DNA from 3 places in the Rossellomorea sp. NPDC077527 genome. Region 1 is predicted to be linked to each of the others. Evidence: riboswitches for the same ligand, from Rfam matches in the RefSeq annotation. Region 1 holds a riboswitch; each other region holds the start of a gene.
What was found. Region 1 has a riboswitch for cobalamin ahead of ACIGG7_RS12080 (ribonucleoside-diphosphate reductase subunit alpha). Riboswitches for the same ligand answer to the same signal wherever they lie in the genome.
Positions count from the first base shown of each region.

Region 2: linked by a shared signal. The riboswitch ahead of metE (5-methyltetrahydropteroyltriglutamate--homocysteine S-methyltransferase) and the one ahead of ACIGG7_RS12080 (ribonucleoside-diphosphate reductase subunit alpha) in region 1 are both predicted to bind cobalamin.
Region 3: linked by a shared signal. The riboswitch ahead of ACIGG7_RS04750 (acyl-CoA thioesterase) and the one ahead of ACIGG7_RS12080 (ribonucleoside-diphosphate reductase subunit alpha) in region 1 are both predicted to bind cobalamin.

Region 1 covers NZ_JBITVL010000003.1:432,883-436,160, reverse strand. Annotated here, with positions in the region: gene ACIGG7_RS12090 (SurA N-terminal domain-containing protein) at 1-336, opposite strand, end outside; gene ACIGG7_RS12085 (VOC family protein) at 865-1,275, shown strand; cobalamin riboswitch at 1,429-1,609, shown strand; gene ACIGG7_RS12080 (ribonucleoside-diphosphate reductase subunit alpha) at 1,751-3,278, shown strand, end outside.
Region 2 covers NZ_JBITVL010000002.1:896,896-900,173, reverse strand. Annotated here, with positions in the region: gene thiC (phosphomethylpyrimidine synthase ThiC) at 1-559, shown strand, start outside; gene ACIGG7_RS09735 (hypothetical protein) at 537-734, shown strand; SAM riboswitch class I at 830-938, shown strand; cobalamin riboswitch at 1,007-1,191, shown strand; gene metE (5-methyltetrahydropteroyltriglutamate--homocysteine S-methyltransferase) at 1,349-3,278, shown strand, end outside.
Region 3 covers NZ_JBITVL010000001.1:931,282-934,559, reverse strand. Annotated here, with positions in the region: gene ACIGG7_RS04765 (DUF1761 domain-containing protein) at 1-264, opposite strand, end outside; gene ACIGG7_RS04760 (AraC family transcriptional regulator) at 278-1,210, opposite strand; gene ACIGG7_RS04755 (zinc ribbon domain-containing protein) at 1,243-1,497, opposite strand; cobalamin riboswitch at 1,579-1,768, shown strand; gene ACIGG7_RS04750 (acyl-CoA thioesterase) at 1,921-2,394, shown strand; gene ACIGG7_RS04745 (hypothetical protein) at 2,426-2,680, opposite strand; gene ACIGG7_RS04740 (hypothetical protein) at 2,692-3,278, opposite strand, start outside.

The sequences.
Region 1 (3,278 bases):
GGTCTGGTCTTTAATCTTCTTAACAGCATCTTTACTTGTCGGATCCTGTCCCATTTGTTGATACTGCATTTGGGATTGACTCAATACGTTGTTGAAATCTTCACCTTTGATTTTTTCGTCGTTGACAATCGCTACGACCTTATCTTTTTCAACCTTTTGTTCATCCATTTTCTTTTGCATTTCTTCCATTTTCTTGGCTTGCTCTTCTTGAGCCTTTTTGTCGGTTGCTTCTGTCTTCGCTTTATCGTCAGCTTTTTGGCTCTCCTCGTCCGAACCGCAAGCGGCTAATCCAATTGTTAATAATGCTAATAGTAAAGTCGTTAATAGTTTCTTCATAATAGACTCCTTTCAGAACTAAGGTGTGATTTCCAAAAAAATCACTTAATGCGCATTTTAAATGAAAAACCCATAAAAAGAAAGTATTTAGGCTAAAACGTATTGATTGTAATAACGATGAAACACAGGGAAACTAGCTTAACCCCTTAGAGGGACTGTTATGTATCCGATTACAAAAAAGAAACCACCTCCATATAAAATGATGACATTAAAAGATTATTACATGTTAGCATGAAAAAAAGAGGTTGTTTAAATCGAGATTCCTCCATTTAAACAACCTGTAAAAAATATTGGGGACCAAAGAATACTGTCAAACAACCTTCCATTTGAATTATAGAGAGAACGGGGTATTATCTCAACCAACAGATAGGAAGGTGAGGGGGGAACAGTGTTCATTTGAGGTCTTAATCGCATCTCCTTCTGCTCTTTTCGTGGAAAATAATAATTATAAGCATAATTCAAAGGGAAGGGATTTTCTTCCTTTTGTAGAAAGGATAAAAGTGTAAGTAAAATAAAAGGAGAGAGTTTATGAAGCAACTAGTAAGAGTGGGGACGACATACATACCAGTGAGCGATGTTCAGAAGGCAAGTATCTGGTACCAGGAAAAGTTAAACGCAAAACTGAACTACGAGGATGAGGATAAAGCGATCGTAGATCTTGCTCATCAGAGCATCTTTTTGGTCGGTTCGTTAGAGGGGGAAAGCAGTAATTTTCAGGATAGGTATCAAAATAAGCGTTTTTCTTTAACGTTTGAAGTGGATGGAATCAGTGATTTGAACGAAATGAGAGATCATTTGCTTCATCAGGGAGTAGTGACAGGGGAGATTGAAGATAGAGGCCATAATGGACTTAATTTCGTTTTCAGTGACCCTGATGGAAACTTATTTGACGTGTGGAGTGAATTGAGTCCCAAGTTCAAAAAAGCTTTTAAAGTGTAAATAAGGTTAACGTTCATGCTTGACTCCCGTATCGTTGACGGGTGATACTAATAAATGTTTAATAGATTCCTCTTGTTTTTCATTTTTAAATCGTATATGATAATGAATAACACAACATTTTGTGTTCTTTTGTATTTCGATAACTATATATTGATTATAACCTGTGAATAAGGTGTCTAATAAGACTTAAAAGGGAATCCGGTGAGAGACCGGAGCTGTCCCCGCAACTGTATGTGCCGACGAAATAAGGAAACTGCCACTGTCAAATAGATGGGAAGGCCTTAAAGTAGAGTGAAGCACAAGCCAGGAGACCTGCCGTATTTATCACGTGTTATCTTCTTCGGGAATTGGGAGGATAAAGCGAGGATTGAAATAGCAGAAGTCTATTACTATCTCCGTCTATTTAAAGCCCATCCTTTTTGAAGGATGGGCTTTTTTTACTCCTTCCCCACTTTATAAAATGGGAGGAATTTTCATGTCAATCACGTTAAATGAACAACAAAAAGAAGTAGAAGTGATATTGGACAGTCTGCAGAATCGGTTTCCTGATCTTTATTTCAAGGAATTTAATGAAAAGATTTTAATATATGCAAATCAACAGACGGACTTCACCAAAGAAAGACTCTATCATTTCATGATTTTGACAGCAGTTGAGCGTATAACGGCTCATGAGCCGGATTGGACTTACGTGGCGGCAGCATTATATATCAAGAGTTTATATGAGAAACTTGCTTTATCAAGGGGAGGGGAACTATACGGATCATTCTATCATTTGGTTAAAGATTTGACCGCAAAACAATTATATTCCAAGACTCTGCTTGATTCTTACAGCAAAGAGGAATTGGACTATTTGGGTTCGATCTTGGATGATACAAGGGATTCTCTTTTTACTTACATAGGAATTGTCACTCTGACCGAGAGATACTTAACCAAGTCCCATGACGGAATGGTTCTTGAGTTGCCTCAAGAGAGGTTCATGATTATTAGCATGACCCTCATGATGAATGAACCAAAAGAAAAAAGGATCAGATTGATAGAAGAATCTTATTGGGCTCTCTCCAATCTTTATATGACGGTGGCAACCCCAACCTTTGCGAATGCTGGAAAGAGCCATGGCCAGCTATCCAGTTGCTTCATCGATACAGTGGAAGATGATTTAAGAAGCATTTATGACAGCAATACAGACGTTTCTACCTTGAGTAAAAATGGGGGAGGTCTTGGGATTTATCTAGGGAAAGTAAGAAGCCGAGGCAGCGATATAAAAGGATTTAAAGGAGTAAGCTCTGGCGTTATTCCCTGGATGAAGCAGCTTAATAATACAGCGGTTTCCGTCGATCAATTGGGGCAGCGTCAAGGAGCGATTGCCGTCTATCTGGATATATGGCATAAAGATATTTTTCCATTCCTTGATACACGGTTAAACAATGGGGATGAAAGGCAAAGGACTCATGACCTGTTTACAGGAGTTTCTATACCAGATTTGTTTATGGAACAAGTTGAGAGTAGAGGGGACTGGTATTTATTTGACCCGCATGAAGTGAAGACAGTCATGGGGTACTCCCTAGAGGATTACTATGACGAAAGAGAAGGAGAAGGATCTTTTCGTGAGAAGTACCAGGAGTGTATAGCTCATACGTCACTTTCGCGGGAAGTGGTGCCGGCCATTGAAATTTTTAAACGGATTATGATTTCCCAGCTCGAAACCGGAACGCCATATATGTTTTATCGGGATACAGTGAATCGTCTGAATGCAAATTCTCATAAAGGAATGATTTATTGCAGTAATCTGTGTACGGAAATCGCCCAGAATATGAGTGCGACCGTAATGGAAGAAGAAGTGATTCAAGATGGTAAAATTGTCACCTATAAGTCACCGGGGGATTATGTTGTCTGCAATCTTGCCTCTATTTCCTTAGCCAAGACGTTGATGGATGATGAGCTGGAACGGGTTGTATCGATCGGAGTAAGAATGCTGGATAATGTGATCGATTTAAATGAACTTC
Region 2 (3,278 bases), on a different contig from region 1:
CGTGGATAAGCAAATGGAGATCTGTCATGAAGCCCCTTTCTATACATTGGGACCATTAACGACCGATATTGCACCGGGGTACGATCATATTACTTCTGCCATTGGAGCAGCGATGATCGGCTGGTTCGGTACCGCGATGCTGTGTTATGTGACACCGAAAGAACATCTGGGGCTGCCGAATAAAGACGATGTTCGGGAAGGTGTAATTGCGTACAAAATTGCCGCTCATGCGGCTGATTTAGCGAAGGGGCATCCAGGGGCACAAATAAGGGACAACGCCCTTTCCAAAGCACGATTCGAATTTAGATGGAATGATCAATTCAATCTCTCCCTGGACCCTGAACGGGCAAGGGAGTATCATGATGAAACCCTCCCTGCCGAAGGGGCAAAAACCGCCCATTTCTGTTCCATGTGCGGACCGAAGTTTTGTTCTATGAAAATCTCCCATGATATCAGGGGAATGAAAGACGGCGCTCTAGAGTCGCAGACTGAGAGGGAAAAAGGGTTGAAAGAAAAGGCGAAGGAGTTCGTTGAAAATGGATCAAACCTCTACCGATAATCAAGGCTCTCATATCCTCATGCTGAAGAAAGAAATGTTGATTCTGCATGAGAGGATCATGGAGCTTGAGAAAGAAGTGAAGGGAATTCAGGCAAAGTGCAGGCATGTCTTCTATGAAACGCCAGCCGCCAGGAACTGCATCAAATGTCACTATGCAGAAAGTACGTACTATTAGGAAAGCATACAAGGGTGAGAATTTCTTTTGACAGCCGATCGTTCCCGTGCTACGATAAATGTTAATTTCCGAATAGTAAAAATATAAGCGTATAACTCTTATGTAGAGAGGTGGAGGGACTGGCCCTGTGAAACCCGGCAACCGTTCGATTTTTGTTGAAAAGGTGCTAATTCCTGCAAAGCCTCAGGCTTTGGAAAATAAGAGGGGATTCCACTAAATATGAAGCCCTCTCTTTCTTTGATTGAGAGGGCTTTTCTAGTATAAGGACAATTAAATAGACAAATGCAATAGGTGCTGAGTTTTACTCAGCTAAGAGGGAAGACCGGTGAAAATCCGGCGCGGTCCCGCCACTGTAATGGGGAGCAACTTATCACACTACCACTATTTCATATGAAATGGGAAGGGGTAAGAAGCGACGATCCTGAGTCAGGAGACCTGCCTGTTGTATGCACTTATGCTCTACGTGGATATAGAGAGGGGTGAGGAATGCGTGTTGAGAAAACCGGTTGGTCTCGACTCTAGTTAAGTATGCGTATGAATCTCTCTTTCATTTGGAAGAGAGATTTTTTTGTTGGGACAGGATAATCATTTTAAACAGATGGGAAGTGTGATGATTGAGTAAGGTTATGAGTTCGAACTTAGGGTATCCAAGAATAGGGGAAAATCGTGAATGGAAAAAGGTATTGGAACAATATTGGTCCCATAAGGTGGACGCAGAATCGTTCGAGAAACAAATGGAGAACATTCGTCTCGAGCATGTGAAGAAACAGAGGGATCAGGGAGTGGATTTGATCCCGCTTGGAGACTTCTCGTTGTATGATCATGTACTGGATACTGCGGTGATGTTCGGAGTCGTTCCCGAAAGGTTTGACTATCAAGGTGGGAAAGTATCTCTGGATACGTATTTTGATATTGCAAGGGGGACGAAGGATTCCCCAGCATCAGAAATGACGAAATGGTTTAACACCAACTATCATTATATCGTCCCGGAATTTTCCGGATCTGCACCTGAGCTGGTGGAAAATCGACCGTTGGCTTTTTACCGGGAAGCGAAAGAAAAGCTTGGTATCAAGGGGAAGCCTGTGATCATTGGACCATTCACATTTGTGAAATTGTCTAAAGGGTATGATGAAAAAGATGAAAGCGCACTTGTGGAAAAATTGGTCCCTCTATACGCTCAAGTCTTAAAGGAATTACAGGATGAGGGAGTAGAATGGGTGCAGATGGACGAGCCGATTCTATGCACCTCGATCTCCAAACAAAAGGTAGAACGCTTTAAAGAAATCTATGGAACATTAAAGCAAGCAGCTCCCCATGTGAAGGTGATCCTTCAAACCTATTTTGATCGCTTGGACCACTATAAAGAGGTGACGTCCATACCTGTGGACGGGATCGGAATGGATTTTATTCATGACCGGGGAGAGAATTGGGAGGCACTGCGGAAGAACGGGTTTCCTGAAGATAAAATTCTCGCTGCCGGGGTGGTGGACGGCCGGAATATTTGGAGAAGGAATCTTGTTGACGCCCATTCATTTGTATCTTCATTGGCCGATTATGTAGCGAAGGACCGGTTAATCATTCAGCCGGCATCCAGCTTGCTCCACGTACCGGTAACTGTGAGGCAGGAAGATGCGTTAGATAAAGTTCTTAAAAAGGGAATGTCATTTGCTGATGAAAAATTGAAGGAAGTGGCTCTCCTTGCGAAAGCGCTAGGAGAAGGAGTGGGGACTGTTGAGAAAGAGTTAGAAGAAAGTGTGAATTCCATTGCTGCCCTTCATGAATCAGCTGGCAGCACCAGAGATGTACTTGAAGAAGGTTCATCGAATGTCAGGAGGATCTCCCCTTATTCCATTCGTAGAAAAGTACAACCCAAACTCCCCCTTCTTCCTACTACTACGATTGGGAGCTTTCCTCAGACCAGTGAAGTAAGAAGACAAAGAATGAAGTGGCGCAAGGGTGAGATTGGGGATGACGTCTATCGGCAATTCATACGCGGAGAAATCAAGCGGTGGATCGATATTCAGGAGGAAGTCGGATTGGATGTGTTGGTCCATGGTGAGTTTGAACGGACAGATATGGTAGAGTTTTTCGGTGGGAAATTGGATGGCTTCCAGTTCACCACTTTCGGGTGGGTCCAGTCCTATGGATCGCGTTGTGTGAAGCCACCCATCATATATAGAGATGTGAACTTTATAAAACCGATGACAGTGGATGAAACGGTCTATGCCCAGTCGTTAACCGACAAGCCCGTCAAAGGGATGTTAACGGGGCCGATCACCATTCTGAACTGGTCGTTCGTAAGGGAAGACCTATCACGCTACACAGTGGCAAACCAAATTGCCCGATCTCTGCGCAAAGAAATTGAATCACTTGAAGAACAGGGGATACGGATGATCCAGGTGGACGAACCGGCACTCAGAGAGGGATTACCTTTGAAGAAGGAACGTTGGGATGAATATTTACAGGCTGCTGTCCATTCATTTAAGTTAGCTACTTCTTCTGTACAAAATGAAACCCAAATTCATACGCATATGTGTTATTCCG
Region 3 (3,278 bases), on a different contig from region 1:
TTTCAAATAGACGATGGAAATCAACATTCCAACGATTCCTCCAATGAGCGCCCCGGAAGCTAAACCACTTGATCCCGTCCCTTGAACGAGAACTCCAATCAGGGCTGAACTGATGAACGCTACCAAAACAGCCACTACATATTTCACCGGTCCTGTGCCTTCCTGATCTTTCTTTCCAAGAAGGATCGAGTAATAAACTCCTCCGTAGATCATATACAACACGGCCCCTGCTAGAAACGCGGGCAAATTCAAACCTAGGGTCATCCTTATTCCTCCATTATTTGGGTTCAATGGCCAGAGCGATCGCCTTAATGCCACACCTTACATCGAGGGATCCTTCGATGCTCTCTACTTCAACAAGCTCAACCGGATTCCCGAGATACCTAAATCCGCTTTGGGGCAGCCAATAACTATAAAGTTCTGAGTAGCATTCAATCAGCATGCCTCTTTCCTCATAATCGACAGGCTCCGAAAACTCATATATTACATGCTTGCCTCCGGAAAAATGACCAAGTTCCTCACCAAGGGTACCTCGATCTTTAACGGCCAGACGGCATTCATACCTGTTTTTTTCAGGCGGGGTGATGTACGGGTTACTCTTAGGGACTCCGAATATCAGCGGGCTATCGTCCAACAGATCCCTAGCATTCCCCCAATGGTAAAGATCCTGCCAAGTTGCAGGAATGCCTTTGACGTAGGATCCTGTATGGTACCGGTTGATGGTGGAGCACTCTGGTAATTGTGCGACTTTCACATTGGAAAGATCCAGCCATTTAAACTCATTATAAGTCTCTCGATCTCTGGAAGCTTTCGGATTTGTGCTGGAAAGTTTAGATTTCTTGCTATACAGATATTCCCTTGGAAATCGTTCTAAATACGCACCTTCCCTCCAGCTTTTTGGATTGGTATTGAAATAGGCATTGAACGAATAGGTGAAATAAGATAAAGAAGAAAACCCACAATTCAAGGCAACTTCTGTTACTGGTACCCTTGGCTCATAAATCAGCATATGTGCGGCATTTTCCAAACGAAGCCTTTTCACATAGCCGGCTGGCGTCTCGCCGATGAACCCTTTGAACAATCGTTGGAAGTGAAAGGGTGAATAGGTAGAGACTTTGGCGAGCTGCTCTAAAGATAAATCCTCTGTAAGATGTTCATCTATGTATTGTATTACTCTATCAATCTGCGTCTGTTGATCACTATATGTCATGTCAATTCCTCACCTGTACCTTTTAAATCTCCCTACTTCCATCGCTCAAGCTTGTGCATATTCCTCACAAACATCCCTGATAAGAAAGAAGGAACGCCCATTTCAATGCATTTGTTTTTCACAAAGACCTTCATTTCGTCGAGCGTGATATCCTTTTGAGTAAATTCTCCTTGTTGGTAACAATGCTTGCAATACATGGCACTTTCCTCTGAATTTTTTTCCGTTCCTCGATCTTCTACTTTTTTCAGAGGCATACCACAACTTTGACATTTATTGAATTTCTTCATAGCACTCCATCTCCTTTTTACCATTTTACCATAGAGGATGCTCATTCACGGAAGGTGTATGGTAAAATAGAAACGTTCACAATTTAATTATTGCTCGTTGGTGAAAATGATCGTTGGTCATTTTCTTAAAAGGGAAGTTGGTGAAAATCCAACGCGGTCCCGCCACTGTAAGGCTGAGGTTTCATATGGATCCACTGTTTCACGTGAAATGGGAAGGAATATGGAATTGGAGACGCTGAGCCAGGAGACCTGCCAATTCGAGAAGAACACGAAAGTTCCTACGGGAGATAGGAGGGTGTTACGCGAATGAAACGTCTAACAGGGAATCAGAGGATCCCCGACGCTCACTCAGGGTAGCTGCATCTTCTTTTCACAAAGGAGATGTTTTTTGTTTCAACATTATACAATCAGGGAGATGAGAAAATGGAACAAGCTTATTCTGTGGAGCGTTCACGAACCGTACAAACCCGATTGGTATTGCCGCCGGATACCAATCACATGCAAACCATCTTTGGAGGGAAAGTCCTCTCTTATATCGATGAAATCGCGGCGTTATCGGCCATGAAGCACTCAAATTCCGTCGTTGTAACAGCATCGATCGACTCTGTGGATTTTTTATCATCCGCCACGGTGGGCGACGCTTTGAGCCTTGAGGGGTATGTTACATCGACAGGAAGAACATCCATGGAAGTATATGTGAAGGTGTACTCGACCAATCTGCTGACGAATGTCAGAACGTTAACGACGGAATCATTTCTGACAATGGTCGCTGTGGATGAGAATGGTAAGCCGAAACCGGTGCCAAAGGTCATCCCTCAGTCGGAAGAAGAGAAGAGACTTTTTAAGACGGCACCTCTTCGGAAAGAACATAGAAAAAACCGTGCATTGATATTATAAAAAAAACACTCAGATTATTTCTGAGTGTTTTCTATATAAAGTATGGAAAAAGGATGTATATCAGAACCGCAACGGTCATCACGCTAAAGCCTATTGTATAATAGCGACGGCGCTCCTTTATGTTGATGACCACATACATAATGTTGGTAGCGAGAAGGATGAGGGGGAACCATATAGGCTTGTAAGAGTCTGATTGAAATCCCGTATAGATCGAAACAAATCCCGCAAACACAAATAAAAGTACGGATACAATCAGAAAGGCCTTTCCGCCTTGTTTTTCCTTCATACAATCTCTCCTTACTGTTTCAAAGTAAATAGATCCGATGATACCGAGACAGCCTTCTCTCGACGCTCCTCCCCTGCCTTGTTCTTCACCTTGGTTCCTTCCCCTTCAATCAAAGATCTTCTAAGGGTCGCACTGATCGAGTTCACGCATAGGATCAAGATGGCGAATAAAGTCAGTGGGACGACGACAAGCATCGGACGCAGGAAGATCTGCTGAATGTTGATGGCGATCGTCGCTGCCCATTCGTTCGTTTCGGAAAAATATACAGGGATACTTTCCATGATGCCAAAGTTAGCGATCTTCAAGCCGCCAAGACACATATGGAGAATGCCGAGTTGAATAAGTAAAGCCAGAGTTTGGGACACCTGTTCTGAAAATAGCACTATCGAATGCCTTCTGAACTGTGGAAGCAGGTGCTGCTTAAAAAGATGGAATCTTCCTGCCCCCATCGTTCGTGACACCTGAATGAATTCGCTCTTCATAAAGAGTTTCATCTCTTCTCCTAAATAGATTCCGAGAGAGGGGATCGTCACAGCGGCAATCGCGATCACTTGAATGAAGAAGTAACGGTTGGAAGGAAGCACCCCGGAATGAAAAG